DNA from 3 places in the Lysinibacillus sp. YS11 genome. Region 3 is predicted to be linked to each of the others. Evidence: riboswitches for the same ligand, from Rfam matches in the RefSeq annotation. Region 3 holds a riboswitch; each other region holds the start of a gene.
What was found. Region 3 has a riboswitch for S-adenosylmethionine ahead of metK (methionine adenosyltransferase). Riboswitches for the same ligand answer to the same signal wherever they lie in the genome.

Region 1 (10,823 bases), 530 kb from region 3:
AAAGGCGTGTAAAAATTGCAAAGGTGCATGTCCACATTGGGCTTAGAACACAGTGGTATATCTGCGCTTTCCAAGATTTATCGATATCATTTATTGATTTAGTCGAAAAAAATATAGAATTTCCACAAGATCAATTTAATACGATCAGAGCTATATCGAAAATTTGTAATTTTGAGCAACAACTCGTTTTAGAAGCTTTTGAAAACACTGTGGAACAACTGAAAGAAAAAATGGTTCATGAAAAAGAAGCGATTGAACGACAGATTGTAGATTCTTCGGAAGCACTTGCAGCTATCTCGCAGGAAACCAATAATTCATTTTGCTGCTTAAGTAAGCAATCTGACGAAATTAAACATTTGGCAAAAAAATCACTCGATGTGTCTACGCTGGCTGAAAACCAAGCACTTGAGGGTCGCAAGCGTTTAAAAAATCAATCACAAAATATGCTCAATATTAGTCATTCTCTTCATGATATAGAAGAGAATATTGAACAATTATCAGGTATGTCTAAGGAAATGGAAACAATTATGAGTGTTGTGACCAATATTGCGAATCAAACGAATCTTTTGGCTTTAAATGCTGCAATTGAAGCAGCACGTGCTGGGGAAGCGGGAAAGGGCTTTAGCGTAGTGGCCGATGAAGTACGTAAATTATCAATTCAGACAAAAGAATCTGTTACAGCGGTGGCTTTGTTATTGAAAAAGACAGGTGAACGAACAGAGAAATTAGAGTATTCTTTGACCAACATTCAAGATGAAGTTGCAGCAGGTGAAGAAAATATGTTACAAACTGAAGGCCAATTTACGAGTATATTGGGAGCCATGACAGAAGCAAAAGATCAAAATGAGTGTATGGCAACAAAAATACAAGCAATTGTAGGCATATTAAGTGAATTAGGCACTTCATTTACTGAGGTAACAAATTCAGCTGAAAAATTAGCGAGCTTTGCGCAAAATTTAAAAGGATAGACTACTAACATTTACATTCTATTTTTCATATTTTTAGACGTAATAAACACTATAGTACCTATTTAAATGTTTGTTGTGAAGTTATCGCTATAGAGAATCAATTTTATAGAGATTCAGAAAGTAAGAGCTATTTCACTGATGAAATAGCTCTATTTTTGCTAAATTTGTAAAGGGTTTAACGTAATTTTCAATGAAAAAAGGATTATACTGTAGAAAGAATGAATAATAGGGGCGGTTATGATGAAAACAGTTGTTGTTTTAGGCGGCGGTATTACAGGACTATGTACAATGCATTATTTGCAACGTCAAGTGAAGGAACATAATTTAGATGTTCGTCTAGTGCTTATAGAAAAAAATACATATTTAGGAGGCAAATTATATTCAGCACATGAACAAGGTTTCATCATGGAAACGGGTGCTGATTCTATTGTAGCCCGTCATCAAGGCGTTATGGAACTCGTGCAGGAGCTTGATTTTGAGGCGGAATTAGTTTACAACGAAACAGGTATTTCTTATATTTATACGAATAATGAGTTACATGCTATTCCGGCAGATTCAACTTTCGGAATACCGATGAGTGTAGCATCCTTAGAGGAAAGTACACTTATTTCCGAGCAGGGAAAAAAGAAGCGTTGAAGGATTTAACATTGCCAAACAATGGCTTCACAAAGGAAAGTTCTATCGGTGAATTTTTAACTTACTATTTAGGAGAGGAACTGGTGAAAAATCAAATTGCACCAGTCCTTGCAGGTGTTTATTCGGGAGATTTACATCAGCTTTCTATTGGCTCTACTTTACCGTATTTAATTGATTATAAGAATGATTTTGGAAGTATTATTAAAGGCTTTGATGCGAATCGTGAGCAATTTGTTAAAGCAGCGAACAAAAAATTTATATCCTTTAAAAATGGTTTATCTTCTTTAATTGATCGACTTGAACAAACCTTATCCGATGTAGAAATTATCAAGGGTGTTACTACACTAAATGTTCAAAAACAAGATAAGAACTACACAATTTCCTTAGCTAATGGTGAAATTATTGAGTCAGATTATGTCGTTTTAGCATTACCGAACGAAACTGTACAAAATCTGCTACAGGATGAATCTTTAAACCGCTATTTTGACCAATTTACGACAGCGTCAGCGATTACTATCTATTTGGGTTTTGATGTGCCAGACGCTAAATTGCCAGCAGATGGAACGGGCTATATTGTTTCCCATAATTCAGACGTAACTTGTAATGCAGCAACTTGGACTAGTCGTAAATGGAAGCATACATCGAAAGAAAATAAATTACTTGTGCGACTCTTTTATAAGAGCATCAATCCAGCCTATGAGCAACTACGCGCCATGACGGATGAAGAATTAGCAGCAGTTGCTTTAGAAGATGTGAGAAAGAGCCTAGGAATAGAGGAGCAGCCAACCGTTGTGAATGTAACAAAATGGATTGATCAAATGCCTAAATATGATCTAGCGCATCGTGAAGCATTACAAGGATTACTACAAGAATTACATGAGAAATATCCTAATTTATCGATTGCAGGGTGCTCGTATTTTGGCGTAGGTATTGGTGCTTGCATTCAAAACGGGAAAAAAATTGGTGAAGAGCTTGCAAAGGAACTTGCCAATTTCTAAGGTTTTAAGTGGAAAAAAACTTTGTTATGTGAAATAGTCTTGACTCATTCGTCAGTAAACGATATGATTCTTTTAATTATTTAAAAAATTCATACTTAATTCTTATCAAGAGAAGCAGAGGGACTGGCCCATTGAAGCTTCAGCAACCAACTTTATTGTCAGGTGCTAAATCCAGAAGACCGTTGAGTCGAAGATGAGAAGGAACAACAATGATGAATCGTTAAAGCCTTCTTTTTTTATGAAAGAAGGCTTTTTATTATATAGAGACATAGGAAGAGAGGCTAATTTTATGGGATTGCTTGAAAGGTTAAAAACGCATGTATTGACGGCAGACGGTGCAATAGGCACAGTGCTATATGGCTATGGATTGGAGTATTGCCATGAGGAAATGAATGTTCAGAGACCCGAGTTAATTGAAAAGATTCATAGAGAATATATTGCGGCTGGTGCTGACATCATTCAAACGAATACGTACGGTGCAAATGCCATTAAATTAGCTCGCTATGGATTGGAATCACGTGTCCAACAATTTAATGAAGCTGCTATCACCATCGCAAAACGAGCAGCGGCTGATGGCGGTCAATTTGTTTTAGGAACAATTGGTGGTATTCGGGGAATTCGTAAAAGTGATGCAACCTTGGATGAAATATTAGCGACTATTGAAGAACAAGCAAGCGTCTTACTTGCAGGGAATCCAGATGGCCTTTTACTTGAAACTTATTATGATTTTGAAGAATTAACAGCAACCTTAAAGATGCTACGAGAAAAAACAAAATTGCCGATTATTGCACAAGTTTCTATGCATGAGCCCGGTGTTCTACAAAATGGGATGTCTTTAAATAATGCTCTCCATGAGCTTGAAGCTCTAGGTGCTGATATTGTTGGTGTCAATTGTCGACTAGGTCCACACCATACAATTCAGGCATTTGAAGGTGTAGAACTTCCTAATAAGGCATTTATGTCGGCCTATCCAAATGCATCACTTCTGGACTTAGAGGATGGGCGTGTCGTTTATGAATCAGAAGCTGATTATTTTGGTCGAGCGGCTGTTGAATTGCGTGATCAAGGTGTACGTTTAATAGGGGGCTGCTGTGGTACAACACCCAAACATATTACAGCAGCAAAGAAGTATTTAGAAGAGTTATCACCGGTTCAGGAGAAGCATGCGAAGCCTAAAAAGATTGAGATTGTTCGGGAAGCGGAGCCAACAAAGTATGAGCCTCTTCATGAAAAGGTTAAACGTGAACGCTCTGTCATAGTAGAGTTGGATACGCCTAGACATTTAGAGATTGATGGGTTCCTTGAAGGAGCAAAGCAATTATATGATGCAGGTGCAGATGTAGTTATGATGGCAGACAATTCATTGGCCTCTCCACGTATTAGCAATATTGCAATGGGCGCATTGTTGAAGAGCTCACATGGTGTACGCCCACTAACTCATATTACATGTCGAGACCGTAATTTAATTGGTCTACAATCTCATTTAATGGGGTTAAATGCTTTAGGTATTCATGATGTGTTGGCCGTTACGGGTGATCCAACAAAAGTAGGAGATTTCCCAGGTGCGACAAGTGTTTATGATGTATCTTCCATGGAGCTAATCCAATTAATTAAGCAATTAAATGAAGGGGTCTCTTTCTCAGGTAAGCCACTTCGTAAAAAAGCAAATTTTTCAGTTGCTGCTGCATTTAATCCAAACGTCCGTGTGTTAGATCGTGCTGTGACACGCTTGGAGAAGAAAATTGAGCATGGGGCAGACTACTTCATTTCTCAACCAGTATATACGATAGAGAAAATTGTAGAGATTTATGAGGCAACAAAGCATTTACAAGCTCCAATTTACATCGGTATTATGCCTGTTACGAGTTATAAAAGCGCTGAATTTTTACATCATGAAGTGCCAGGTATCAAATTATCTGAAGATGCCTTAACAAGAATGAAAGCATGTGGAGAAGATAAAGAAAAGGCAACATTGGAAGGGATTGCTATTGCCAAAGAATTAGTAGAAGTGGCTACGCAATATTTCAATGGGATTTACCTTATTACACCATTTTTACGTTACGATGTGACACTAGAGTTGATGAAATATATAAAGCAATTGGATGAACAGAAAAAAGGAGTAAGTATACATGGCTAAGCACTCGATTGAAGAGCAACTAGAGAAACGTATTTTAATTCTTGATGGCGCAATGGGAACAATGCTACAAAATGAAAATTTATCAGCAGAGGATTTTGGTGGCGAGGAACTTGATGGCTGTAATGAAAATCTTGTGCTTACTAGACCAGATGTTATTGAAAAAATTCACCATAAATACTTAGAGGCAGGCGCAGATATTATTTGTACAAATACATTTGGTGGGACGCCTCTTGTGTTAAATGAATATGATCTTGGCACAAAAGCAGAAGTAATTAATAAGCGTGCAGTGGAAATTGCTCGACAAGCAGTGGATCGTTATTCCACATCGGATTGGCCACGTTTTGTTGCAGGGGCTATGGGGCCAACAACAAAAACGTTATCAGTAACAGGTGGTATTACATTTGAAGAGCTAGAGGAAAATTTTTATGTACAGGCAAAAGCTTTAATTGAGGCAGGAGCCGACGTTTTGTTATTAGAAACAAGTCAGGATATGCTCAATGTCAAAGCAGGCACACTTGGCGTAAAGCGCGCTTTTGCATCAACGGGAAAAGAGCTACCTGTCATGATTTCAGGAACAATAGAACCGATGGGTACAACGCTTGCAGGGCAAACAATTGATGCCTTTTATATTTCGATCGAGCATATTAAACCATTATCAGTTGGCCTAAACTGTGCGACGGGACCTGAGTTTATGACGGATCACATTCGTTCATTAGCAGAGCTTTCAACAGGCTATATTAGCTGTTACCCAAATGCTGGCTTACCAGATGAAGAAGGGTGTTATCATGAATCACCAGAATCGCTATCGCAAAAATTAAAAGGTTTTGCAGAAAAGGGTTGGCTTAATATTGTAGGTGGATGTTGTGGGACGACACCCGCTCATATTGCAGCCATTCGTGAGATCTTAAAAGATGAAAAACCTCGTCAATTACCAGAAAAAACACATGGTCATGCGGTATCAGGAATTGAACCGTTATTGTATGACGATTCTATGCGTCCGTTATTTATTGGGGAGAGAACAAATGTTATCGGCTCTCGTAAATTTAAGAATTTAATCATTGATGGAAAGTTTGAGGAGGCCGCAGAGATTGCACGTGCTCAAGTTAAAAATGGTGCACATGTTATCGATATTTGTTTAGCCAACCCTGATCGTGATGAATTAGCCGATATACGTGGATTTATGCAGGAGGTTGTAAAAAAGGTTAAGGTGCCTCTTGTGATTGACTCAACTGATGAAAAAGTAATTGAGGAAGCATTAAAGTTTTCTCAAGGGAAAGCCATCATTAACTCTATTAATCTAGAGGATGGTGAAGAACGGTTTGATGCAGTGTTACCACTGGTGAAAAAATATGGTGCATCATTAGTTGTTGGAACGATAGATGAAAAGGGAATGGCGGTTGACCGTCATCGAAAGCTTGAAATTGCCGAACGCTCCTATCAACTTTTAACGGAGAAATGGGGAATTGCACCAGAGGATATCATTTTCGACCCATTAATGTTCCCTGTAGGAACGGGCGATGAGCAGTATATTGGTTCAGCTTTGGAAACGATTGAAGGCATTCGACTCATCAAAGAAAAATTGCCGCAGACATTGACGGTACTTGGCGTAAGTAATATTTCATTTGGCTTACCACCAGTTGGCCGTGAAGTACTGAATGCTGTCTACCTCTATCATTGTACACAGGCAGGCTTAGATTATGCCATTGTTAATACAGAGAAATTGGAGCGTTACGCATCCATACCGGAAGAGGAAATTAAACTCGCAAATGACCTGCTCTTTAATACAAATGATGAAACATTAGCAGTGTTTACAGATTTTTATCGTGATAAAAAGAAGGAAAAAACGGAAGCCGATATTCCGAAAACGGTTGAAGGTCGTTTAGCTTACTATATATTAGAAGGAACTAAAGAAGGGCTAATTGAGGATTTAGACGCTGCACGGGAAATCTTCGAGGCGCCGCTTGATATAATTAATGGTCCTTTAATGGAGGGCATGGCTGAGGTAGGTAGATTATTTAATGATAATCAACTCATTGTAGCAGAGGTTTTACAATCAGCAGGGGTGATGAAGGCCGCTGTTGCTCATTTAGAGCAATTCATGGAGAAGGATGAAGAGAGTGCTGGGAAAGGGAAAATGGTCCTTGCTACGGTAAAAGGTGATGTTCACGATATTGGGAAAAACCTTGTTGATATTATATTAAGTAATAATGGCTATAAGGTTGTCGATTTGGGCATTAAAGTAACCCCTGCCCAATTGATTGAAGCAATTCGTAAGGAAAAACCAGATTTTATTGGGCTGTCAGGTTTACTCGTGAAATCAGCGCAACAGATGGTAATTACTGCTCAGGATTTTAAAGAGGCGGGAATTGATGTACCTATTTTAGTTGGTGGAGCTGCACTTTCTCGTCGTTTTACTGAAACAAAAATTGCAGATGAATATGGCGGTCCTGTTATTTATGCAAAGGATGCTATGCAAGGCTTAGAGCAAGCGAATCTATTAATGGGTGAAGGGACACGTGAAAAATTCTTAGCAGAAATTGAAGAATCCCGTCAAAAACGTTTAGAGGCCGATGAAAAACGAGCTGCTCGTCCTGCAAAAGAGGTAACAATAAAGCCCGCACGAACAGTAAAGGGAGCGCCTGTATTTTTACCAGCTGATTTACGACGTCATGTGAAAAAAGACTATTCTGTATCGCATTTATATCCTTATGTTAATATGCGTACTTTATTGGGACACCATTTAGGCTTGAAAGGGCAGGTTCAGCAATTGCTTGATGCGGGTGATTCAAGAGCAACAGAGCTAAAGGATTTAGTAGATGATTATTTGAAAAGTGATCTATTAAAGCCATCAGGTTTGTATCAATTTTTCCCTGCTCAAGCAGATGGTGATGATGTCGTTGTGTATGATCCAGCTGATAGTAAGACGGAAATTGAACGTTTTACCTTCCCTCGTCAGCAGGTGGAACCATTTTTATGTCTTGCAGATTTCTTAAAAACGGTAGAGAGCGGTGAAATGGACTATATTGCGCTTATGGTTGTAACAGCAGGTCAAGGAGTAATGGCTACAGCTCACCAGTTAAAAGAGGATGGGAAATTCCTTGAAAGTCATGCCTTGCAATCTACTGCTTTAGAATTAGCAGAGGGCTTTGCTGAACGTATGCATCAGGAAATTCGTGACCAATGGGGCTTCCCTGATGCAACAGATTTCACTATGAGAGATCGTTTTGCTGCAAAATATCAGGGGCAACGCTTTTCATTCGGATATCCTGCATGTCCTAACTTGGAGGATCAAGAAAAACTATTCGGCTTGTTAAAACCTGAGGATATTGGCGTCCATCTTACAGAAGGCTTTATGATGGAGCCAGAAGCATCTGTATCTGCAATCGTTTTTGCTCATCCTGATGCTCGCTACTTCAATGTTTAAGGCATAAAATAAGAGATAGATAGTCCATTCATTGACTATCTATCTCTGTTTCATTGTAGATGATAATGATTTGGTTAAGGGAAGTGAGCAGAATGATACGATTCATGGAAGAAAAAGATATACCTGGGGTTTTGGACATCTATAATGATATAATTTTAACAAGCAAGGCTGTCTATCGATACGATATACAAACTTTAGATGAAAAAGTACAGTGGTTTAAGGAGCAACAAGCATTAGGTAATCCTTTGCTTGTATTTGAGGATAATGGGCTTGTCGCTGGCTTTGCTAGCTATAGTCAATTTCGTCCTTATCCAGGTTATAAATTTACAATGGAGCACTCTGTCTATGTGCATAAAGAGCATTATCAAAAAGGGATTGCGACAAAGCTCATACACAAGTTGATCGCGATTGCTGAAGAAAATGGTGTGAAAACGCTTGTCGCAGGTATTGATGGAGAAAACATTGGTAGTATTAAAGCACATGAAAAATTAGGATTTGAATATGCAGGCACAATCAAAAATGCAGGCTATAAATTTGAACAATGGCTAGACCTTGTGTTCTACCAACTTCATTTGACTGGACCGAAATCATAAAAGGATATGACAAATGTCATATCCTTTTTGTGATGTTTGCGTCTGTTACTGACTTGTACTCTTGTTTTATGATGAGCTCATAAGGAAAAGGAAACGAGGGAGTAGAAGATGGCAACAATTAAAGAAAAAACGAAAAAGTTACGTCAAGATGTAGCGCCATTTGCTAAATCGGATACGCGTAAAAGTGTTTTTCAGATTATAAATACAATTGTACCGTTAATTGCATTATGGGTGGCTGGTTACTTGTTAGTGGATGTATCACCTTGGCTAACAGTTGGCTTAAGTGCCATTTCAGCAGGTTTTGTCGTACGAACTTTTATTATTTTTCATGATTGTACACACGGTTCATTTTTCAAAAGTAAAAAGGCAAACGACTGGGTTGGATTTTTTACTGGGGTGCTAACATCATTCCCTTATGAAAAATGGAAACGTGAGCATACAATTCACCATGCAACAAGCTCAAACTTAGACAAGCGTGGTATCGGTGATATTGATATGATGACAGTTGAAGAATATATGCAAGCCTCAAAAGGGCAACGTCTATGGTACCGCTTCTATCGTAATCCATTTGTGATGTTTGGATTAGGCCCACTTTATATGGTTCTTGTCTTAAATCGTTTTAATCGTAAGGATGCGAAGAAAAAGGAACGTCTCAATACAATTTTAACGAATATTGTCATTGTGGGAATTTGTGCCGGTTTAATTTTCTTCATGGGCTGGCAAGCGTTTTTATTAGTGCAAGGCGTTACTTTATTTATTGCAGGTTCTTTAGGAATTTGGTTATTTTACATCCAGCACACGTATGAAGATTCTTATTTTGAGCATGATTCTGAGTGGGATTATGTGAAAGCTGCAGTTGAAGGAAGCTCCTATTATAAATTGCCAAAACTTTTACAATGGGTAACAGGGAATATTGGTTTCCATCATGTTCATCACTTAGCTCCTCGTGTACCTAATTATAATCTTGAAAAGGCACACAATGAGACACCGCCATTACACATGGCAACAACGATTACTCTACGTACGAGTTTAGAATCACTACGTTATAAGTTATATGATGAGGATCAAGGTAAATTTGTGACGTTTAAAGAGGTAAATGAAATTATAAAGCGTAAAGAAAGAGGCAGTATTGCCGCTTAGTTGATAACAGCCATCTCTGCAAGAGAGATGGCTGTTTTATGTAAAGAGAGGAATATGGGTCAAAGCATGTACAGGCATAAATTTAATTTTCTTGTTATAATAAGGGAAAAGTAGGAAAGAGCGTGAGATTATGTTGAGGAAATGGCATAGTATTATTCCGAATAGTCCGATGCTCAGTGTATATTTGTGGATAATTTTTTGTTTCCTACCGTTTTTCTTCATTTTTAGGAAATCGTCTTACATCGAAATATCGATAGGCATTACATTTTTAATGCTCTATTTTATCTTCTATCGATTTGCCATGAATTCGAAAAGCGGTTTAGTTTATATGTGGATTAGCTTTGAAATGGTCATAAACATCATTATGACTATATTATATGGCTATGTCTATTTGTCCATTTTTACAGCATTTTTTATTGGGAATATCCGAAGACCCGTCGGCTTTTATATTATGTATGGTCTACATATTGGATTTACAGTTATTTCAACTGGTGCTGGATTCTTTGTAGAGCTCAACCTATTTTTATCACAGTTGCCATTCGTTGTATTAACTATTTTAGCTGTCGTCCTTTTACCGCTAACGCTTTATTCCAAAAATAAACGTGAAAATTTAGAGGGACAGTTAGAAACAGCCAATGAACGTATTGCTGAGTTAATTGTTTTTGAGGAACGACAAAGAATAGCTCGAGATTTGCATGATACATTAGGACAAAAATTGTCCATGATTGGTTTGAAGAGTGATCTAGCTTCTAGGCTGATTGAACGAGATCCCCAGCAAGCCTTGATTGAGATTAAGGATATACGCCAGACAGCTAGTATTGCCTTAAAAGAGGTTCGGGAATTAGTTTCAGATATGCGCACGGCAAAATTCGAAGATGAGATCATGCGTATTTCACAAATACTAAAGGCGGCTGAAATGGAGTTTGT
Region 2 (10,823 bases), 1.1 Mb from region 3:
GGAAAATATTTGAGGACAGAGCGAATGTCCAGCTGGCCAGAACGATAGAAAGAAATAGAGGAAGTGAGCGAGCCCATAGCTCCTGCTAGTTTGTTCGTGGCAACCGCAGCAGCTGGATTGAGCCCAACAAATAGTAAGGCTGGTAGTGAAATTAAACCGCCCCCTCCCACTACTGAGTCAACAAAAGCCGCCAGAAATCCAAAAGAAATTAATAGTATGAGAATATGTACATCGATTTCAAACAACATATGACACCTCTTTATAATTAGTTACTACTGAAATAGTAACTAATTTTATTTACGCTGTAAACCCCATTTTTTCATTGGCAAATCTTCACATTGGTAGCCTATAATAAAGATAATGGAGGGATTACATGGAGGAATTAATCACCCAGCTGAAAGAAATGGGTTTTACAGAATATGAAGCGAAGGCCTATACGGCACTTGTTCAGCAAAGTCATGTCAGTGCTTATCAGGTTAGTAAAAATTCTGGCATACCACGTGCAAGAGTGTATGATATTTTAAATATCCTTGTAGAAAAGGGCATCGTGTTAAAAGAAGAGACCGCAGAACAAACGACCTATTCGGCAATGCCTGTGTCTGTGTTCTTACAGCAAATGCAACAGCGCTGGGAGTCGAATTTTACGTCTATAAGCGGGAAATTAGAGAAATTAGAGGAAAAAGTACAGGAAGCTGAGCCTAAAGTGGTCATGCTGAAGGGCAAGGAATCCATTATCAACTATTGTCAGTCACTTCTAAAGAAGGCGAAGAAAAAAGTGATGCTGTCGATGTGGGAAGATATGTATGATGCCTTACGTGAAGATTTGCAAGAGGTGGCGCTGCATGTTCCTGTTCATGGCATTACGTTGTATGTAGGAGAGCATCTCGCCTCAATTGACCAGCATAGAGCCACACATTATACAAAAAAAGCGTCTACACCGCATTGGTTTATCTTATCGATAGATGGTCAGGAAATGATTTATGGTCATTCTCCATCTACCCAAGAGACGGCCTTTATCACCAATGATCCGGTTCATATTTATTTGTTAGAGGATTATATATGGCATGATGTGCTCATCAATCGGTTAGTAAAACGTGATGATCAGGAGTTAGAAGACTGGATTGCTAAGGAGCGTAAAGCTTTTTTCTTAGAATAGTCGTATAAGGAAGGGGAGGAACTTGAAAAAATTCGTGTTGCTAGGTTTAATGAGCCTACTAATGCTAGGAGCCTGTAATGCTACACCACCTACCGATCCACCAACGATTCATGAGCTAACGGTTGTCCCAGATAATGTCCAGAAAAATATCGTTTCTAATGAAAGAATACAACTATTGCATGAAAAGGATGCTCCATATTACCTTGTTTATTATTCAAAAGGGAATGTATTGGCAAGTATTACAGCTGAGGGAAATAGGCTTATTATCCAGTTAGAAGAAGGCAGCGAGCAAAGGAAAGAGGCTCAACCCTATGTTTTTAAAATCACCGTCAAGAATCCTGAGCTGGATACCATTGATTTGCGAATAAACGGTCAGAGTACGCCAATTGATCGTATGACCATTATGTGATAAAAGAAACCGAAATCCCTTTAGAAATGAGATTTCGGTTTCTTTACGTGATGTCTAATAAAAGACTTTGTCTACGTTATATTTAGAGCGGAAAGTATTAATCGCATATGTTTCGTAAATTTCACGTTCCATTGGATCTTCTACTTCATAGACTTCAATTTTGAACACTTCATCACGATGGTTTTTCATCGGAGATACATTATCCTCGAAATGTTTTTTAATACGTTGACGAATTTTACGTGCTTTCCCAACAAACAATAGCTCATTCTTGTCATTATAGAATAAGAAAATGCCGCCTTTATCACGTGTGATTTTATGGAAGTCAATAAAACCAAAGTAAGGTGTGATCGGCACATCACCTGGTTTTAAATCTTGTTCACGTTGACGGATTACTAGATCTGGTTTTGGAAATTCAATTTTAATCAAACTATTCACGTTCCTCTCTCTTACTAAAAGTATATGGTAACATAATTACGGCATGTTTACCATAAATTTTAAATGTAGAAACCCCACAGATAGCAAGCTTAGTGTACATCAAATGACCAAGAAACATGCGCGTGAATCACAAAATATTCTATGAATTATTGATATTCTAACAAGTTCATGTTACAATTCAAGATAATTAAATAATCTTATCAAGAGAAGCTGAGGGATTTGGCCCGATGACGCTTCAGCAACCTCTAACAATCGTTAGAAAGGTGCTAATTCCAGCAAAGGATTTTTTCCTTTGAGAGATAAGAGTGGACGTGAAAAAAATCCTTCTCATTCTATCTCGTATGGAATGAGGAGGATTTTTTAATTTCGTTGCATCCTACGCAAGCAAGATTTGCTAAAAGAGAGTGATTATAGAGAGGGGAAAGCAAGATGCCAATTAATATTCCGAAAAATTTACCAGCTGGAGAACATTTACGTGAGGAAAAAATCTTCGTCATGGAAGAAGATCGTGCGAAAACACAGCAAATCCGTCCATTAAATATATTAATATTAAATTTAATGCCTGAAAAAGAAAAAACAGAGCTCCAATTATTACGTTTATTGGGGAATACACCATTACAAGTCAATATTACCTTTTTGAATACAGCCACACACGAGTCTAAAAATGTGAGTAAATCCCATTTGCAGCTTTTCTACACAACGTTCAATCAGATTCGACACCGACGCTATGATGGTATGATTATAACTGGTGCGCCAGTAGAAAAAATGGCTTTTGAAGAGGTCAACTATTGGCAGGAAATTTCAGAAATTATGGATTGGTCTAAAAAGAATGTGACATCCGTGCTACATATATGTTGGGGGGCACAGGCTGCATTGTATCATCATTATGGCATTGGGAAGGTTGAGCTTTCTGCTAAATGCTCAGGCGTCTATTCCCATGTGATTACAGATTTAACTGTAGATTTGGTACGTGGCTTTAGTGATTTATTTACTGCACCTCATTCACGCTATACATCTGTTTCGATTGACGAGGTTCGCAATCATCCAGATCTACGATTATTATCCTATTCAGAGGATGCTGGGGTATTTATTGTACAATCAAAAGATAATAAAAATATTATGATTACGGGGCATCTAGAGTATGATGCGACAACGCTAGCCGATGAATATAGTCGCGATGTGGCGAAGGGCATAGATATCGCCGTTCCTGTAAACTACTTCCCGAATGACGATCCGACACAAGTGCCGATGAATACATGGCGTGCCCATACGCATCTATTATTCTCTAACTGGTTGAACTACTATGTTTACCAAGAAACACCATATGAATGGGATTTTGTAGATGAAATCGAATATCATATTTAATTAATAAAAAGTCTAATTTCTTTTCTAGCTTAGAAGAAATTAGACTTTTTGATTGTCATCTTCTGTTTCCTGCTGAGGTGTTTCGTTTTTTTGAGCCTTGGATTTACGATTGCGAATAACTACCACAATCAACAAAAGTATGGGTAATAAAATGGTGAAAATAAAGGAAAAGATTGGCCAAATTTCATTATTATAATTAGTAGAATGCACAATATCTGGATGAACAATTTGAGAAAGTCCAATGACAATTATACCCATCGGTATAATAAGCGGACGATGATCCTTAATCTTCAAAATTTGTGCAAGGCCAACAACGGTCGTATAGAAATACATAAATGTACGAATATATATAGACGTAATCCACATAAATGCCATAATGATTTCTATGCGCTGTAAAAAATTCCCTATAGATATTCTTTGCGCTAAGGCATAGCTAGGAAATGTCCTTGATGCAGTGTTTTCAGGACCTAATACAAGAATCGATAGGACAATCAACGTAACTAAGACGATTCCGCCAAGGATTGCCCCAATATATAGCCCTTTCTGTGCAGACGGCTGTACATTGACGCCAGTAGGATAGAGCATCAATAATACAATTAATGGAAAGGAAAAGATACTCATAAAGCGTGCAATACTATAAAACATAGATGCTTTGGTCGCTTCTAGTAGAGGCTGAATATTCTCAAATGTAATTTGAGGGGTAATACTAATGACGAAAAAAATAAAAATAAAGATAAACAATGGGAAGAGGATTTCTGCCGAACGGGCAAAGGTCTCAATCCCTAAATAAGCGGCATACATAATAAGGATACTGAACAGTAGGGCAAATGCTAATGTCGGTGTCTCTGGCATAACTTCCGTTTTCATGAAAATACCGATAAAATAAAGTAATTCTCCAGCCGAAAGAAAGGTCATAATCAGGAAACAAATCGCTGTGATTTTCCCGAAAAAACGCCCAAGAATTTTTTCATTGGCCTCGATAAAGTTTAGGGACGGTGTTTGATTGGCCAGTGTTAAAAATAATTTTAGAACCAGTAAACTGAGCAGAACACCAATGCTTGCCGCTATCCAAGCATCTTGCTTAGAGGCACCAGTAATACTCGAAGGGATAATTAAAATCGCTGTACCGATAGAATAGAGAAAGGTAACGATTGTAAACTGTCTTGAACTAATTATCTCTTTTTCCATCAAGCTACCCTCCGTTTCTCAGTCCATCTTTCTATTTTGTGAATGACACAATGTAATCCCTAATCGGTGTGAAGATAAAGGTAATCAAATCTAATGGGCTAGGAATATGGATTTTAAGGGCAATCCCCATATTTAAAGCCGTTCCAATAAATAGCAAAAAGGAGAATACAATAATGGCTTTTCTATCCTGTTGCTTTTTTAGCTTTGGAATAAAAACAAGAGCAACAATGATTGCAATAATCAAGATAGCTACTGCTAGTACCATCTCATTACTCCTCCTTTGGCTTGTTTAATAATGAATTTTGCATCGTACCTGAACCTTGGGTTGTTACCTTTACATGAACAGCCACTGCTAAATCTGGAAAAATGGAAGTCCAGTCATCCTTAATTTTTTTCCACTGCTTTGGATCTGCCCGATGTAGGGCATCCCCAAATCCAAAAACATCGACTTCATATTGCTGTTGAATTTTCTCTACTGTTTTTTCAATGCGGTCATCAATCCCCTGGGCTGTTTTTTTATTAACGTAATCAATCGATTTATTTTTGGTAAGATCGATATCACATTCGACCTCTCCAACATTCTGCTCTACATTAATATGGACATCGATTTTCGGTTTCCCGTTTTTAAATGACCCTTTCACCTTTGTAGTGGATTGGGTGATTTCAGTAGACAAGGTCCCTTTATTAGGACAGGCGATGATTTCTATCGTACTTTGAATTTTGTCATTAAGAAAACTAATACTTTTGCTTTCGCTTTCAGTCAGTAGCCCTATATATTTATCCCCTTTAAATACTGCTAAACCTGTATAACGTAATAGCACAGGTGTTTTAACACGTTGCACATTTGTTTGATCTACACCTAATTTCTTATCGCCATGAACTTCAATAGCAGAAATTAACGCCCCTTTATGCTTATTGGTTAACGTATTGACTAATTCATCAATATTAACAGCTATCGTGGAGCCCCAAGCCTTTTCAGAGACATCAAGGGAATTCAAGATTTTATTTGCAGGAACTTTTTCGATGGGTGTTAGTACATTTAATACTTCCTTCGCTGTTGCTTCGTGAGACATAATGACGTCGAAATCCTTACGAAATTCATGGTCCCTTACAATTAAATCAAGTGCATCACTAATGCCTTCTTTCGCGAGATCTTCCCCTAATACAACCACTTGAAGGTGGGCAAAATAAGGTTTTCGAGCTGCAATAGTCGTCATTTTCCGAATGGCTTCAAAGATGGTCTCGCCTCTCGAATGATAGCTAACGACAGGAGAGCGTTGAGTGGAAGCTTGGCGCACTGAGACTTCACTAGGATCAACAATTTGAACTGTAATTTCATATTCCTCATCTATTTTGTCAATGCCAAATGCTACGACTATGGCCAATTCATTTAATTCACGCTTACTCCAGCAGCCACTTAACAGTATTGTGAGGATACATAGTAAGCAAATCCAGTTTATTTTTGCCATATTTCATTCCTCATTTATCCAGTTGTTATTTCCTGCTTTTTACATTGATATATTTATGTCCTCTAACAATATTTTTTTGATTGACCAAACGAGGTCGTGTAAGTAACTTTCTACGCGGGAACAGCAGAAACGCATCCTTCTGATCCTGTAATACCAACGGTGCGAATGGGCTTAAATAAGGTACACCAAATGAACGAATGCTACATAGATGAAGAATAATTAGCATAATGCCAAACATTACACCGAATAAACCAAACATAGCAGCTAAAATCATTAATGGGAAACGTAGTACACGAATCGTATTCGATAAGCCATAGGCAGGGAATAGAAAGCTACAAATCGCTGTTAAGGCTACAATAATTACCATTACAGCGGAAACGACGCCTGCATCAACTGCTGCCTGACCAATAACTAAAGTACCTACGATGGATACCGCAGGACCGATTGTTCGAGGCATACGAAGTCCAGCTTCCCTTAAGACCTCAAAGGCAACCTCCATAATAAGCGCTTCTACTACTGCAGGAAAGGGTACGCCTTCCCTTTGTGAAGCAATGCTAATTAACATGGGTGTCGGTAGCATTTCCTGATGAAAGGTAGTAATCGCCACATACAAGGATGGTGCTACTAATGCTAGACTGATACCAAAGAAACGCAAGATACGTACAAGTGAGCTAATCATCCAATGCTGATAATAATCTTCTGCTGATTGTAAAAAGGATGTAAATAGCGCTGGAACGACTAAGACAAAAGGTGTGCCATCAACTAGAATCGCCACTTTGCCATCTAATAATTCACCTGCGATGACATCAGGTCGTTCAGAGTTGTAGACGGTAGGAAACATAGAGTTTTTTGAGTCTTGAATAAAATCCTCAATATAGCCACTTTCCAGAATGCCATCAATATTAATACGATCTAATCGAGCCAATACCTCTGCGACGATTTTGTCACTGGCGATGCCATTTATATACATCACTGCTACATCTGTTTGTGTCACATCTCCGATAACGCGTGATTTTATCCAGAGATTCGGACTTTTTATTTTGCGACGAATGAGCGCTGTATTCGTACGCAAGGTTTCCGTAAAGGATTCCCTCGGTCCGCGAATTACGGATTCCGTCGATGGCTCTGTGACAGCTCGATCCTTGGCACTTCTAGTACTTGTCACAATCCCTTCGGCAAAGCCATCTAATAAAATAACCGTTTCACCATTGAGAATGGCATTGTAGAGTGTTGTGAAATGCTCAATATTCGTCACATCGCCTACCGTTAAATAGGAATTCCGAACATATTGATTAATGGTTGTTATTTCAATATCTTGTTCTTCTTCAATATTTGCCATCAGTTTATCGATAACAGAATCAGAAATAGTCGTTTTATCCGATAAGCCATCAATGGAAATAATGGCGAGGCTATGGGGATCAGTTTCTCCAATCGCAATTTCACGTATGATAATATCATTACTATGCCCTAGTGATTGTTGAATGATTTTTATATTTTTAGATAGGGAAGTATACAATAAATCGTTCGTTGTATGGGATGGGGAGGTCTCGTTATTGTTAGACATGGACATGTGTTTTCCTCCTCAAATGGTCGTTCATTACCTTTAGAATGGACAATTTTTTTGAGAGATAAACGAAAGAGATATGAAAAATCTAGCTATTTGTGGCAATATCACATTCCTTGCAACTTTCGTGTGTCTTGTTTTGTAATAAATAAAAAAACAGTCTGTCCTTTCATGTATGGAAAGGACAGACTGCTTTATGTACGATAGTCGTATTGTAATTCATCATTACTTGTATCAACATCAACATGTAAATTGTGATCGTTAAAGAACCAAAGATCTTTCTCATCAATGTAATAGATAACACCATCAATTTCTGTTTGCACACCTATGGCAATAGGTTCCTCACGTGTCATTCCTAGTGAAAAGCCTTCGTGAAACGGACTTGAGCCACCATAACGTGCATAAAAACGAATTGTATCACCAGGTTCAACTTCCATTTCATGTTTGAACCATTGTAGGGCTTCATCTGTCAATGCAATATTCATTTCAAATGCTCCTCTCTTCCTACAGCCATTTTACCTTTGGTTCGGTGCCGTTTTTAATACGAGCAATATTGGCACGGTGACGATAAATAATAAAGGTAAATAAAAAGGCTACCAAGATGCCTAATGCAAAGTCACCTGTAATAAAATAATAAACGATTGCATAGATAAGCGCTACTAAAGCGGCTATCATTGATGTTAAGCTGACGATTTTTGTGATTTTTAATGTCACAATAAAGGTAATAAATAGTAGGACAAAGAGTGGCCAAGAATAGCCTAATAATACACCAGCTGACGTTGCCACAGCTTTCCCACCACGGAAGTTGGCAAAGATCGGGAACATATGACCGATAACAGCGACAAGACCCAGTAATAAAGAGTGGAGTGTAGTATCAGAGAAAACAGGAAGTGTCACGAGTAAGACAGCGGCAGTTCCTTTTAAGACATCCATCACCGTAACAATAATACCAGCCTTTTTCCCTAATGTTCTAAAAGTATTGGTCGCACCAAGATTACCGCTCCCGTGTTCACGAATATCGGTATTATAAAAAATTTTGCCTATCCATAATCCAGAAGGTATAGAGCCGATTAGATAAGCACATAAAATAATAAGTCCATTGATCATAGTTGGACTCCTTTCATTCATAGTCCATCACTTGGTACTAATAGTTTGTAACAAGTATTTTACACTTTTTCTTGCTAATCTACAATGTTATGAAGGAGATTTCATCCGAAGTCTTGAATCAATACAAAAGAGAATCTATTAGTGAGGACTAGGCTTTTAGACATAAATTTGTAGGAAGCACTAAAACCTTTATAAAAATATAGGCAAAATGGCAATTTTGTCAATCGCTCATTCCTTTGGTAGAATAGAAGTCTAACTTTATCCTGTTTAATCGCAAGGCACGAGTTAGTGTGCTTTTATTTGCAAGCATCACAACTTTATTTTGCAACTAAGTAGGCTTCAATGCGTCAAATGATGATGGAAGCTAGAAGCAGTCTGTCTTGCTCAAATACCAATTTTAAGCAACTGTTGAAGATGTTTACTATTAATAAAAAAGATCAAAACTGTGAGCAAATTTTAAAATTTTATTGGACCTGTCGCTAGCTATTGACAGGAAATGCTATTATTATTAGGATGAGAACATAAATAGAACATGTGTTTGTTTTTTGGAGGGGAATTTTTTTGACGAATAAACAGTCACCTAGCGTCTATAATGATGACGCTATACAAGTATTAGAAGGATTAGAAGCGGTACGCAAACGACCTGGCATGTATATCGGTTCTACGGATGGCCGTGGACTTCATCACCTTGTGTATGAAATCGTAGATAATGCGGTGGATGAAGCACTGGCTGGCTTTGGATCTCATATTATTGTCACAATTCATAAAGATCAAAGTATGAGTGTGCGCGACTTTGGCCGTGGGATGCCAACCGGTATGCATAAAATGGGCAAACCGACACCAGAAATTATTTTTACAGTGCTACACGCTGGTGGTAAATTTGGTCAAGGTGGCTATAAAACAAGTGGAGGTTTACATGGTGTTGGTTCTTCCGTTGTGAATGCGCTCTCAACATTTTTAGAGGTGACAATCCATCGCGATGGTAAAAAGTATCGTCAACGCTTTGAACATGGTGGACAGCCTGTCACAACACTTGAAAATATTGGGCAGACCAAGCAGACAGGAACGCTTGTTCATTTCCTACCAGATGAAACGATCTTCTCTGTCACAAAATTCAATTATGATACGTTAGCAGAACGATTACGTGAATCAGCCTTTTTATTAAAGGGCTTAAAAATTGAATTAATTGATGAGCGCGAGGAAGGCAAGAGCGATGTGTTCTTTTATGAGAATGGCATCGAGGCTTTCGTTGCGTATTTGAATGAGGAAAAAGATGTCCTTCATCCAGTAAAATATGTAGAAGGCGTACAGGATGAAATCGAAGTAGAGTTCGCTTTCCAGTATAACGATGGTTATTCAGAAACGATTTTATCATTCGTTAATAATGTCCGTACACGTGATGGTGGTACACATGAAACGGGTGCAAAGGCAGCATTGACACGTGTCTTTAATGAATATGCAAGAAAAATTGGCCTATTAAAGGACAAAGATAAAAACCTTGAGGGGACAGATATTCGTGAGGGCTTAGCAGCGATCGTGTCTGTTCGTATCCCTGAGCATTTACTGCAATTTGAAGGACAAACAAAGGGCAAGCTTGGGACAAGTGAAGCTCGTTCTGCAGTAGATAGTGTAGTGTCTGAGCAAATTTTGTATGTGCTAGAGGAAAATGCAGAGTTATCAGCTTCTCTTGTTCGTAAAGCGATTCGAGCGCAGCAAGTGCGTGAAGCAGCTCGTAAAGCGCGTGAGGATGCACGAAATGGCAAGAAAAACAAAAAGGGTAGTACGATTTTATCTGGAAAATTAACGCCAGCTCAGTCACGTAATGCGGCAAAAAATGAGCTGTATTTAGTCGAGGGTGATTCTGCGGGTGGCTCTGCTAAACAAGGTCGTGACCGTACATTCCAAGCGATTCTGCCATTGCGCGGGAAAGTAATCAACACAGAAAAAGCCAAGCTACAGGATATTATGAAAAACGAAGAAATTTCAACGATTATCCATGCGATTGGGGCAGGTGTTGGTACGGATTTTGCGGTGGAGGATTCTGCCTACAATAAAGTAGTCATCATGACCGATGCGGATACGGATGGGGCACATATTCAAGTCTTGCTATTAACATTCTTCTATCGTTAT
Region 3 (10,823 bases):
TAATGATTTCCTGTATGTTGGCGATAAAATATTCATGCCTTTTAACATTTGTGAGCCCTAGAAAGTTAGCGATTTGACCTGTAAAAATAATCACTGCTATCCCTGCTGTAAAACCAACTGTTACAGGACGTGGAATAAACTTAATTAAAGTCCCTAACTTAAAAAAGCCCATGACACAAAGCAATACCCCTGCCATCAAACCCGCAAGTAATAAATCTTCATAGCCATAGGTAAGAACAATCCCCAATAGAATTGGGACAAACGCTCCCGTAGGCCCACCTATTTGATATTTAGAACCTCCAAAGAGAGAAATAAGAATACCTGCAATGCAAGCCGTATAAATCCCATATTCAGGTTTCACACCCGATGCTATGGCAAAGGACATGGCAAGTGGAATAGCAACGATTCCCACAATAACCCCTGACAATAAATCCTTCTTTACATGTTGAACTGAATATCCTTCAAAGCGTCCTGTAAACAGTGACTTCATAGATAAATCTTCCCTTCGAAATAATAAGCAAAGCCCAATTTTTCATCATCATTGATTTACTTATTCTCTTCGTCACCTTCATTACTTGTCATTTCCTCTAATCTCGAAATGGTATTAACCAAATGGTTATTAAAAATATCCTTTGCCACCCCAAGTAATGCACCAATCATTGGGTCACTTAAAGAATAATAAACTTTTTTTCCTTCCTTCACGCCATAAACAATATTTTTAGCACGTAATACACTTAATTGCTGAGAAACGGCAGAACCCTCTTTCTCTAAGCAATCTTGAATCTCATTGACACTTTTCTGTCCATCTACAAGGAGTTCAAGTATTCTGATGCGTAACGGATGTGCTAATGCTTTGAAAAAATCCGCTTTAAACTGTTGTAAGCCCTCGTCCATAAAAAACCCCTCCATATAACTACATATTCAAATATTTGAATATGTATGATTGTAATCCTGTCACAACATTTTTTCAATATCTACTATTAAAAAAAGAACAAAAACAAGTGCTTAACACTTGTTTTTGCTCTTTTCAGTGCGACATTATTAATCTGCTACTATTTTGTTCTTCTTTAAAGGATAATCGTATGTTAAACATGGAATAATCGCCAATAGTACGATGACCACCAATGTTAAAACGAGAGGAATCATGCCAAATTGATCTACCATAATACCACCAAATAGTGGACCAATCATCCGTCCTCCAGTAGCAGCACTATTGATAATCCCTTGATAGAATCCTTGACGACCTTTTGGTGCCAGTTGATTAGCAATCGTTGGTAATGCAGGCGTATAAAACATTTCACCAAATGTTAAGACAAGCATCGCTGCTCCAAACATTTTAAAATCGTTTGCAAAGGCAATAATACCAAAGGAAAGTGCAATCAGCGTTACACCAAATACTAACTGACGCTTTAAATTGTGTTCCCACCGCTTTACGAGCGGTGCAATGAGTGGTTGCCCAATGACAATTAGAAGACCGTTGATTGTCCAAAGTAAGCTATATTGCTTTAATCCCAATCCTAAATCTTGTGTATAAGATGAAATGGTTGCACTCCATTGAGAATATGCTAGCCAGCATAAAACGGAGGATGCACTAATTATTAACAAAGCATAGAAAGGTGCCTTGTTTACGATTCGCTTACTTTCGCTCAAGACATTTTTAGGTGCAATACTGCCCGCCTCCAAACGCTTAAATGTAAATAAGGCAATGAAAAAGAATAAAATATACATACCTAAATTCACTTTAAACACATAGTCAAATTGATAATCTGCCACTATACCGGCAAGAGCGGGACCTACGGCAACACCGACATTTTGTGCTAAATAGATAGTATTAAAAGCCTTACGTCCACCTTCTGGCCAGGCAGCCCCAGCTAAGGCAAACATACCTGGGAAAACAATACCCCCACTAAAGCCTAGTATCGTTAAAAACCACACATAATGTGGCCAACCGTGCCAAATTGTTAAGCCAATTAATGAAGCAATCGTTAACAGGATACCAAGCATAATAGCTTTATAGCCACCAATTCTATCAAATAAGTAACCACCTAATAGATTACCTAATACTCCAGCAGCAGAATTCAGCATTAAGACAAAACCAGCCATAGCTAAAGATTTGCCTAAATAATCATGCATATAAATGGCATTCAAAGGCCATAAAAAAGAGTTGCCTGTTGTGTTCACAAGCATTCCGATAATTAAAAACCAAACACGTTTTGGCATAGGATGACCTCCATTATTTCGCTTCTCTAAATAGTTAGTGTATGCTGAAATACTTAAAAGTACAAGGAAAATAATTTTACCTTTTTTACAAGACTTCTATCCTATTTTCAATCGTATTTAGTTTTGTTCCTTTCCATTTTTCTTTATCCAAATCATGATATTACCCTTACCCCATGACGGAACGAAATGCACATGATAGAATAGAGCGTTAGAGGAGTGAAATAAATGACAGAGACGAATTTTCCTTTTCCTTCAGAGGGGAAAAGATACTATACATGGAATCGCTATTTACGTGACCAATTTGGTCATAAAGTATTTAAAGTGGCATTAGATGCAGGATTTGATTGCCCTAACCGCGATGGCACAGTCGCTTTCGGTGGCTGTACATTTTGCAGTGCTGCAGGTTCTGGTGATTTTGCTGGTAATAAGGTAGATCCAATTGATGTTCAATTTGCTGAAATCCGAGACAAAATGCACCAGAAATGGAAGGATGGCAAATACATGGCCTATTTCCAAGCCTACACAAATACACATGCCCCTTTGCCAGTTTTAAAAGAAAAATTTGAAGCAGCTTTAGCGCAAGAAGGTGTAGTAGGTCTTTCTATTGCTACTCGTCCTGACTGTTTACCCGATGATGTTGTCGAATATTTAGCAGAGCTAAATGAGCGGACGTATTTATGGATTGAGCTCGGTCTACAAACGGTGCATGAGAAAACGGCTAATCTTATTAATCGTGCCCATGATTATGCAACGTATGTGGAAGGCGTTGAAAAATTGCGTAAGCATGGCATTCGTGTTTGCTCACATATCATTAACGGATTGCCTCTTGAAGACTATGACATGATGATGGAAACGGCACGAGCAGTTGCACAATTAGATGTCCAAGGCATTAAAATCCACTTACTTCATCTATTAAAAGGAACGCCTATGGTGAAGCAATATGAAAAAGGTATGCTAGAATTTTTAGATCAAGATGTATATACAAAACTAGTAGCAGACCAATTAGAAATTTTACCACCAGAGATGGTCATTCATCGTATTACAGGTGATGGACCGATTGATTTAATGATTGGACCCATGTGGAGTGTGAATAAATGGGAAGTACTGAATGGCATTGATGCTGAGCTTGAACGTCGTGGTAGTTGGCAAGGGAAGTTGTATAAGGCAGAGGTTATGAAATGATACTACAACGCGTTTTACAATATGCCCAGCAGTTATTAAAAGATAATATAAAAGAGGGAGATACAGTTGTTGATGCAACTGCTGGAAACGGCCATGACACATTGTTTCTGGCACAGCTTGTTGGGGATGAAGGGCAAGTTTATGCCTTTGATGTCCAAAAAGAGGCGGTTGACGCGACACTCCTCCGACTTTTAGATCATGGTTTAGAACATCGAGCACTCGTTTTAAATAAAGGGCATGAAGAAGTTACACAGTTTGTACACAAGCCAGTAACTGCGGCAATCTTCAATCTCGGCTATTTACCTGGTAGCAACCATGATATTATTACAAGACCTAATACAACAATCCAAGCCATTGAGAATATATTAAAGCTCTTAAAAGTGGGCGGTTTGATTGTTCTTGTTATTTATCATGGTCATCCAGGTGGAAAAGAAGAGCGTGATAAGGTCATTGATTATGTAAGCCAACTGCCACAAAAATATGTTCATGTCTTAAAATATGCATTTCTAAATCAACAAAATGATCCACCCTTCGTCATTGCATTAGAGAAAATGAAAGAACATCCTATTCAATAATTACATGCTAAAAGGCGATCAGCTAGTTTCTATCAAACTAGCTGATCGCCTTGCTCTTTATCTACTTGTTATTGCGTTTTTCATTATAGTCAACCCAGAAATCTGCACCTTTAATTCCTAGTTTACGAGGATCAAAGACTGGGTCTTTTCCTTCTTTTTTCTGTTTCTCGTAATCTTTTAATGCGACAATAGCTGGTTTCATGATAATTAAAATAGCTATAACGTTAATCCAAACCATCAAACCAAGACCTACATCTCCCATTGCCCATGCCAGACCAGACGTACGGATTGTACCATAAAAAGCTGCAACTAAAATGGCAATTTTCGCAATCCAAATGAATACCTTTTCTGTGCTACCTCTAAATAAGTAAGCGACATTTGTCTCTGCAATATAGTAGTAAGCCATGATTGTTGTAAAGGCAAAGAAGAATAACGCAATGGCTACAAATGGAGCACCAAAGCCAGGTAATGATGAGTCAACTGCATATTGTGTATAGGCTGCACCTGCTTCAATACTTTTCGCAAAAGTCATTTGCTCATCGCCTGCTAATCCACCACTATTAAATTCTCCAATATGGATAAATGGATCTGCTCCCTCAGCTGCCTTTTCATCTTGTACATTGTACATGCCTGTAAATAAAATCATAAATGCCGTAGCAGAACAAATTAATAATGTATCAATATAAACAGACGCCGCTTGTACAATTCCTTGCTTAGCAGGATGTGATACTTCCGCAGCTGCCGCAGGGTGAGCACCAGTTCCTTGACCAGCCTCATTAGAGTAAATTCCACGTTTAACACCCCAAGCAATCGCTGAACCAATAATGCCTCCAAAAATTTCTTGAGCCCCAAATGCACTAGAAAAAATTAATCCGATAACCGTTGGTACTTGTGAAATATTCATAAAAATAATGATAATGGCCATAATGATATAGGCTAATGCCATAAACGGTACAATAATCTGGGCAGCATTTGCGATTGATTTAACACCCCCGATGATAATAGCACCTAATAAAACAACAATAATAAGTCCTGTGATCCATGTTTCCAAACCGAAAGCGTTTTCAACAGCACCTGCGATGGCATTCGACTGCACACCAGGCATCAAAATTAACATTGCTATTAAAGCCGCCACAGCAAAAATAACTGCAAACCATTTTTGGCCCATTCCTTTTTCTATGTAAAAGGCTGGTCCACCACGATATTCTGTATCTTTCTCTTCTTTATAGATTTGAGCTAATGTTGACTCTACATACGCGGTAGCCGCACCTATGAAAGCGATTGCCCACATCCAAAAGACAGCACCAGGTCCTCCCATTCCAATCGCTGTCGCAGTACCAGCAATATTACCTGTACCTACACGTCCTGATAATGCGATAGACATTGCTTGGAATGAAGATATTCCCTTTTCTGACTTCTCCCCTTTAAACATTAAAACAAACATATCTTTAATGTGCCTTACTTGTAGGAACCTTGTAATAATTGAGAAAAATAACCCAATTAATAAGATGCCATAAATAAACCATGGTCCCCATAAAATACCATTCAACTTCTCTACAATTACATCCATTTTACCCCTCCAATTTGAATTACCTTACTTTAAGTCATTATAGTATTACACTTTTCTGAAAATTACAATATTATTTTTAAGTAACAATATTTAAGTAAGTAACCTAGTAAATGGAAGGGTATAAACCTATTTAATTATATAACCAATTCTTCGAAGAGCATTATTAATAAAATCTCGTATATACATAAAAATCTCTTCGCGCTCTCCCTCATGAAATAAATTATGATAACAATTTGCCCATTCTTTAAACTGAAATTCCGTGAATTCCTGTTGATGAAGCCAATTTCGAGTTTGGCGAGTGTCCGTAATTTTATCCTTCTCAGCTGTCATAATTAGCATAGGCATATTAGGCATTTCACCTTTAGGCAGCATCACTAAATTTTTCATCATCTGCTGAAGTTCTCGATACCATTTCACAGAAACAACAGACATGAGGGGTACATCATCTTTCATTTCTTCTCTGCCTTCAACACTACGCGTTAATTTCTCTAATGTAATATCATGTGTCAACTTAACATTGGCTGTTAACGCACTTAGACTTGTTAAAGCATTTGTTAATTTACCTGGTAATAGCTTTAGTTGCAACCAAGGTGATGTTAAAATAATGCCTGCACATTCATATTGTCTCTTTTGCAGTGTATGGAGGATTAATGTTGCACCTAGTCCATGCCCTATTACAAAGGTTGGTAAATTATATGAAAAAGCATTTTCAATCAGGTTTCTTGTATACTTATTGTACAATTTGAAGTCTTCATCATGGACTCGAGCAAACCTTGCATTACCTCCATGATTCGGTAAATCTCCCATGACTATGTGGAAGCCTTCTAATCTTAATTTCTCTATCAGCCATGCATACCAACGGTGATTTTCATAAGCACCATGAAGAATAGCAATCACAGCTTTTGCTTGTCCATCAGCTTCCCATTTCCACATTACATAGTCCTCCTAAAAAATGATTACACTTTGATTATATCGAAATAAATAGCACATTTTAATTTTATATTTCCATAAAGTTGCGTATTTGATACGATAATACTACATTATAGAAAGAAAAGAGGCGATTTTCATGATTTATCCATTTAAAGATAAAACGCCAAAGATCGATCCGTCTGTTTTCATTGCTGATTACGCAACTGTTACGGGCGACGTAACAATTGGCGCCGAAACAACTATTTGGTTTAATACGGTTATTCGTGGTGATGTTTCCCCAACGATTATTGGTAAACGTGTCAGTATCCAGGATCTTTGCTGTTTACACCAAAGCCCAAAATATCCGCTCATTATTGAAGATGAGGTAACAGTTGGACACCAAGTCACTTTACATAGTTGTACAATTCGCAAAAATGCCTTAATCGGTATGGGATCCATTATTTTAGACGGAGCTGAGATTGGAGAAGGTGCATTTATTGGAGCTGGAAGCCTAGTACCTCCTGGTAAAGTCATTCCTCCAAATAGTTTAGCATTAGGTCGTCCAGCAAAAGTTGTCCGAGAATTAAATGCTGAAGATAAAGAGGATATGGAACGCATCGTACGAGAATACGCAGAAAAAGGTCAATATTATAAATCACTTCAGAAATAAATAACCTACACAAAAAATCAATACTAACGAAAAAATCCCTCGCGTTTTCGTGTACCGAATATGTTCACGAATCCTAGCGAGGTATTTTTGTAAAAAAAACAAAAGGAGCAATGTTGCCCCTTTGCTTATTAATACATCAGAATAATTTTCTAATGACTTCATTACTTTAGTTCAATAGTTTATAAACGTGCTTTTTCTCGTAGCGCGTCTGCTTTATCAATTTGCTCCCATGGTACATTTAAATCTGTACGACCAAAATGTCCATACGCAGCAGTTTGTTTATAAATTGGACGACGAAGATCAAGCATTTTAATGATACCTGCTGGGCGTAAATCGAATAGCTCGCGTACCCATTCAACGATCTCGCTTTCTTTCACTCTACCTGTGCCAAATGTATCGACAGCAATGGAAACAGGCTGAGCAACGCCAATCGCATAGGCAAGTTGCACTTCAGCACGCTCTGCTAAGCCAGCTGCTACGATGTTTTTCGCTACATAACGTGCTGCATATGCCGCCGAACGGTCTACCTTGGTTGCATCCTTACCTGAGAAGGCACCACCACCGTGACGTGCATAACCACCGTATGTATCAACAATGATTTTACGTCCTGTTAATCCAGCATCACCTTTTGGCCCACCAATTACAAAACGGCCAGTTGGATTGATGAAGTATTTCGTATTAGCATCTAATAATTCACTCGGTACAACTGGTGCAATAACAAATTCTTTTAAATCTGCTTGAATTTGTTCAAGTGTTGCTTCTTCATCATGCTGTGTTGAAATAACAATTGTATCCACGCGAACCGGTACATTATTGTCATCATATTCAATCGTTACTTGCGTTTTACCATCAGGACGTAAATAGGCAAGTTCACTTGATTTACGTACTTCTGTTAAACGGCGTGCTAATTTGTGTGCCAAGCTAATTGGTAATGGCATTAGCTCTGGTGTTTCATTACATGCATAGCCAAACATTAAGCCTTGGTCACCAGCACCAATTGCTTCTATATCAGCATCTGTCATAGAGCCTTCACGTGCCTCTAATGCCTGATCAACACCTTGAGCAATATCAGGTGATTGTTCGCCAATTGCCACAAGCACCGCTAAGTTCTCAGCATCAAAGCCATATTTACCTCGTGTATAGCCAATTTCAGCTACAGTGTCACGAACAATACCTTTAATATCCACATAAGTAGAAGTAGTAATTTCTCCTGCTACTAATACTAATCCTGTTGTTACAGTTGTTTCACACGCTACACGTGCATTTGGATCTTCTGCTAAAATAGCATCTAAAATGGCATCCGAGATTTGGTCACAAATCTTATCTGGATGTCCTTCTGTTACACTCTCTGATGTAAACAGTCGACGGTTTGTCATTTGGTTTTCCTCCTAAATACTCTTACAATAAGTAGTTGTGTATGAATACGGTACTCATTACCCATGTCAAGTCCGCTCCTAAGGATTGAACTCTCAAGCCGTTACTGCTGCTTTTAACACGAGGATTTCGAAAGATCCGTCATTATAATAAGGAAAGAACTACATATACTTACCTTTACATTGATTTTTAACAATAAAAAAATCCTTTTCTCACGTTACTTTACATGAGGAAAGGAATAATGACTGCGTAACCTTTCACTCTTATCGTTCAAGGGATGTTCCCTTGCATCAGGTTGGCACCAACGCATGTCGTGAAATAGTTCATGCAGGTTGCCGGGTTTCACAGGGCCTGACCCTCCACCAGCTCGGGATAAGAGTATCCGTTCAATCTCATGTTACTGAAAAGGTCGAACGTTGTCAAATATTTTCTTATGTATTACTGTATAGAAAGGAAAGAACTTATTACACAAAAACTTTTCATACTTGGATGATGATGTAAATAGAAGCAAATTAATCCCTACAACATACCTAGCTACTTGTGGTAACATATGTGTGGCTCAATTTTCGTGCCTAATTACAGTAGGATTGATGGTATTCTACTCGAAAAACATTATTTTTTGTCAGTTTATTGAAAAGTGGTAAAAACTCTAAAATAATTTCTTAATTAGTATAGATTATTTAAGCAATTGTGTTATACTATTTTTGAAATTAAGAAAAAATCCCTCTAAATCAAGGGAATACTATAAAAAAGGATGGTATTTAATCGATGAATTCAGTAGAAATTGCAAACGAACTGAAGGAATTATTAAACGGCGGTAACATTAATGTTCAACTTTCAGTACCACAATTAGCAGAAAAAGCTACATCTCGTGGTGAAGCAATGTTAACAGTAGATGGCGCAGTTCGTGCAGAAACTGGCAAATACACTGGTCGTTCACCTAAAGATAAATATACGGTAGAAGAAGAAAGCACAAAAGATCAAATTGACTGGGGTAAAGTCAACCAACCGATTTCTTCTGAAGTGTTCGATAACCTATATGTAAAAGTAATAAAATATTTAAAAGAACGTGACGAGTTATTCGTATTCAAAGGCTTTGCAGGTGCTGACAAAGACTCACAATTAAGCATTCAAGTTATCAATGAATACGCATGGCACAATCTTTTTGCTCATCAATTATTTATCCGTCCAACAGCAGATGAATTAGCTTCTCATGTTGCCGACTTCACTGTCATCTCAGCTCCTAACTTTAAAGCAGATCCTGCGGTTGATGGTACTGCTTCTGAAACATTCATCATCGTATCACTTGAAAAGAAAATTATTTTAATTGGTGGTACAGAATATGCTGGTGAAATGAAAAAATCTATCTTTGGTATCATGAACTACTTATTACCACAACAAGGTATTCTTTCAATGCACTGCTCAGCAAACGTTGGTGAAGCTGGCGATGTAGCGTTATTCTTCGGTCTATCTGGTACTGGTAAAACGACGTTATCAGCTGATCCTGATCGTAAGCTAATCGGTGACGATGAACACGGTTGGTCTGATAATGGTGTATTCAACATTGAGGGTGGCTGCTATGCAAAAACAATCAACCTTTCTGCTGAAAAAGAACCAGAAATCTACAATGCAATCCGCTTCGGCTCTGTATTAGAAAACGTAGCTGTTGATCCAGAAACTCGTATTTGTGACTATGATGATGGTTCACTAACAGAAAATACACGTGTAGCTTATCCAATCCAATACATCGAAAATATCGTTGATCCTTCTGTTGCAGGTCATCCAAAAACAATCATCTTCCTAACAGCTGATGCATTTGGCGTATTACCTCCAATCAGTAAATTAACAAAAGAACAAGCGATGTATCACTTCCTAAGCGGGTTCACTTCTAAACTTGCTGGAACTGAACGTGGTGTGACTGAGCCAGAACCAGTATTCTCTACTTGCTTCGGGTCTCCATTCCTTCCACTTCCTGCAACAGTATACGCAGAAATGTTAGGACAAAAAATTGACGAGCACGGTGCACAGGTATACTTAGTAAACACTGGTTGGACTGGTGGCGAATATGGCACAGGTAGCCGTATGAAACTATCTTACACACGTACAATGGTCCGTGCAGCAATCGATGGTAAATTAGCAGATGTTGAAACAACACAAGATGCTGTGTTTGGTTTACACATTCCAAAAGCAGTTGAAGGCGTACCTTCAGAAGTGTTAAATCCTCGTGAAGCTTGGGCAGATAAAGCTGCATACGATGCAAAAGCTGCTGAGCTTGCAGGCTTATTCAACGAAAACTTCAAGAAATTCTCAAACGTTTCTGAAG

Region 1: another riboswitch for S-adenosylmethionine. It lies ahead of LBYS11_RS20265 (bifunctional homocysteine S-methyltransferase/methylenetetrahydrofolate reductase); the one in region 3 lies ahead of metK (methionine adenosyltransferase).
Region 2: another riboswitch for S-adenosylmethionine. It lies ahead of metA (homoserine O-acetyltransferase MetA); the one in region 3 lies ahead of metK (methionine adenosyltransferase).

The regions. Positions count from the first base shown of each region.
Region 1 is NZ_CP026007.1:4,035,427-4,046,249, reverse strand. Features, by position in the region: gene LBYS11_RS20275 (globin-coupled sensor protein) at 1-968, shown strand, start outside; partial or broken gene LBYS11_RS20270 (protoporphyrinogen oxidase) at 1,209-2,602, shown strand; SAM riboswitch class I at 2,702-2,802, shown strand; gene LBYS11_RS20265 (bifunctional homocysteine S-methyltransferase/methylenetetrahydrofolate reductase) at 2,892-4,739, shown strand; gene metH (methionine synthase) at 4,732-8,163, shown strand; gene LBYS11_RS20255 (GNAT family N-acetyltransferase) at 8,256-8,756, shown strand; gene LBYS11_RS20250 (Delta(5) desaturase DesA) at 8,865-9,896, shown strand; gene LBYS11_RS20245 (sensor histidine kinase) at 10,168-10,823, shown strand, end outside.
Region 2 is NZ_CP026007.1:2,394,962-2,405,784, reverse strand. Features, by position in the region: gene LBYS11_RS11870 (TSUP family transporter) at 1-248, opposite strand, end outside; gene LBYS11_RS11865 (TrmB family transcriptional regulator) at 374-1,156, shown strand; gene LBYS11_RS11860 (hypothetical protein) at 1,179-1,565, shown strand; gene LBYS11_RS11855 (nucleotide excision repair endonuclease) at 1,620-1,991, opposite strand; SAM riboswitch class I at 2,195-2,306, shown strand; gene metA (homoserine O-acetyltransferase MetA) at 2,430-3,365, shown strand; gene LBYS11_RS11845 (GerAB/ArcD/ProY family transporter) at 3,405-4,553, opposite strand; gene LBYS11_RS11840 (hypothetical protein) at 4,585-4,818, opposite strand; gene LBYS11_RS11835 (Ger(x)C family spore germination protein) at 4,823-6,022, opposite strand; gene LBYS11_RS11830 (spore germination protein) at 6,048-7,592, opposite strand; gene LBYS11_RS11825 (HesB/YadR/YfhF family protein) at 7,781-8,071, opposite strand; gene plsY (glycerol-3-phosphate 1-O-acyltransferase PlsY) at 8,091-8,693, opposite strand; gene parE (DNA topoisomerase IV subunit B) at 9,255-10,823, shown strand, end outside.
Region 3 is NZ_CP026007.1:3,500,746-3,511,568, forward strand. Features, by position in the region: gene LBYS11_RS17435 (SulP family inorganic anion transporter) at 1-490, opposite strand, end outside; gene LBYS11_RS17440 (ArsR/SmtB family transcription factor) at 547-894, opposite strand; gene LBYS11_RS17445 (MDR family MFS transporter) at 1,042-2,220, opposite strand; gene LBYS11_RS17450 (tRNA modification radical SAM protein MnmL/YtqA) at 2,446-3,402, shown strand; gene LBYS11_RS17455 (tRNA 5-(aminomethyl)-2-thiouridylate-methyltransferase MnmM) at 3,399-3,977, shown strand; gene LBYS11_RS17460 (alanine/glycine:cation symporter family protein) at 4,039-5,547, opposite strand; gene LBYS11_RS17465 (alpha/beta hydrolase) at 5,674-6,480, opposite strand; gene LBYS11_RS17470 (gamma carbonic anhydrase) at 6,614-7,126, shown strand; gene metK (methionine adenosyltransferase) at 7,306-8,502, opposite strand; SAM riboswitch class I at 8,761-8,879, opposite strand; gene pckA (phosphoenolpyruvate carboxykinase (ATP)) at 9,269-10,823, shown strand, end outside.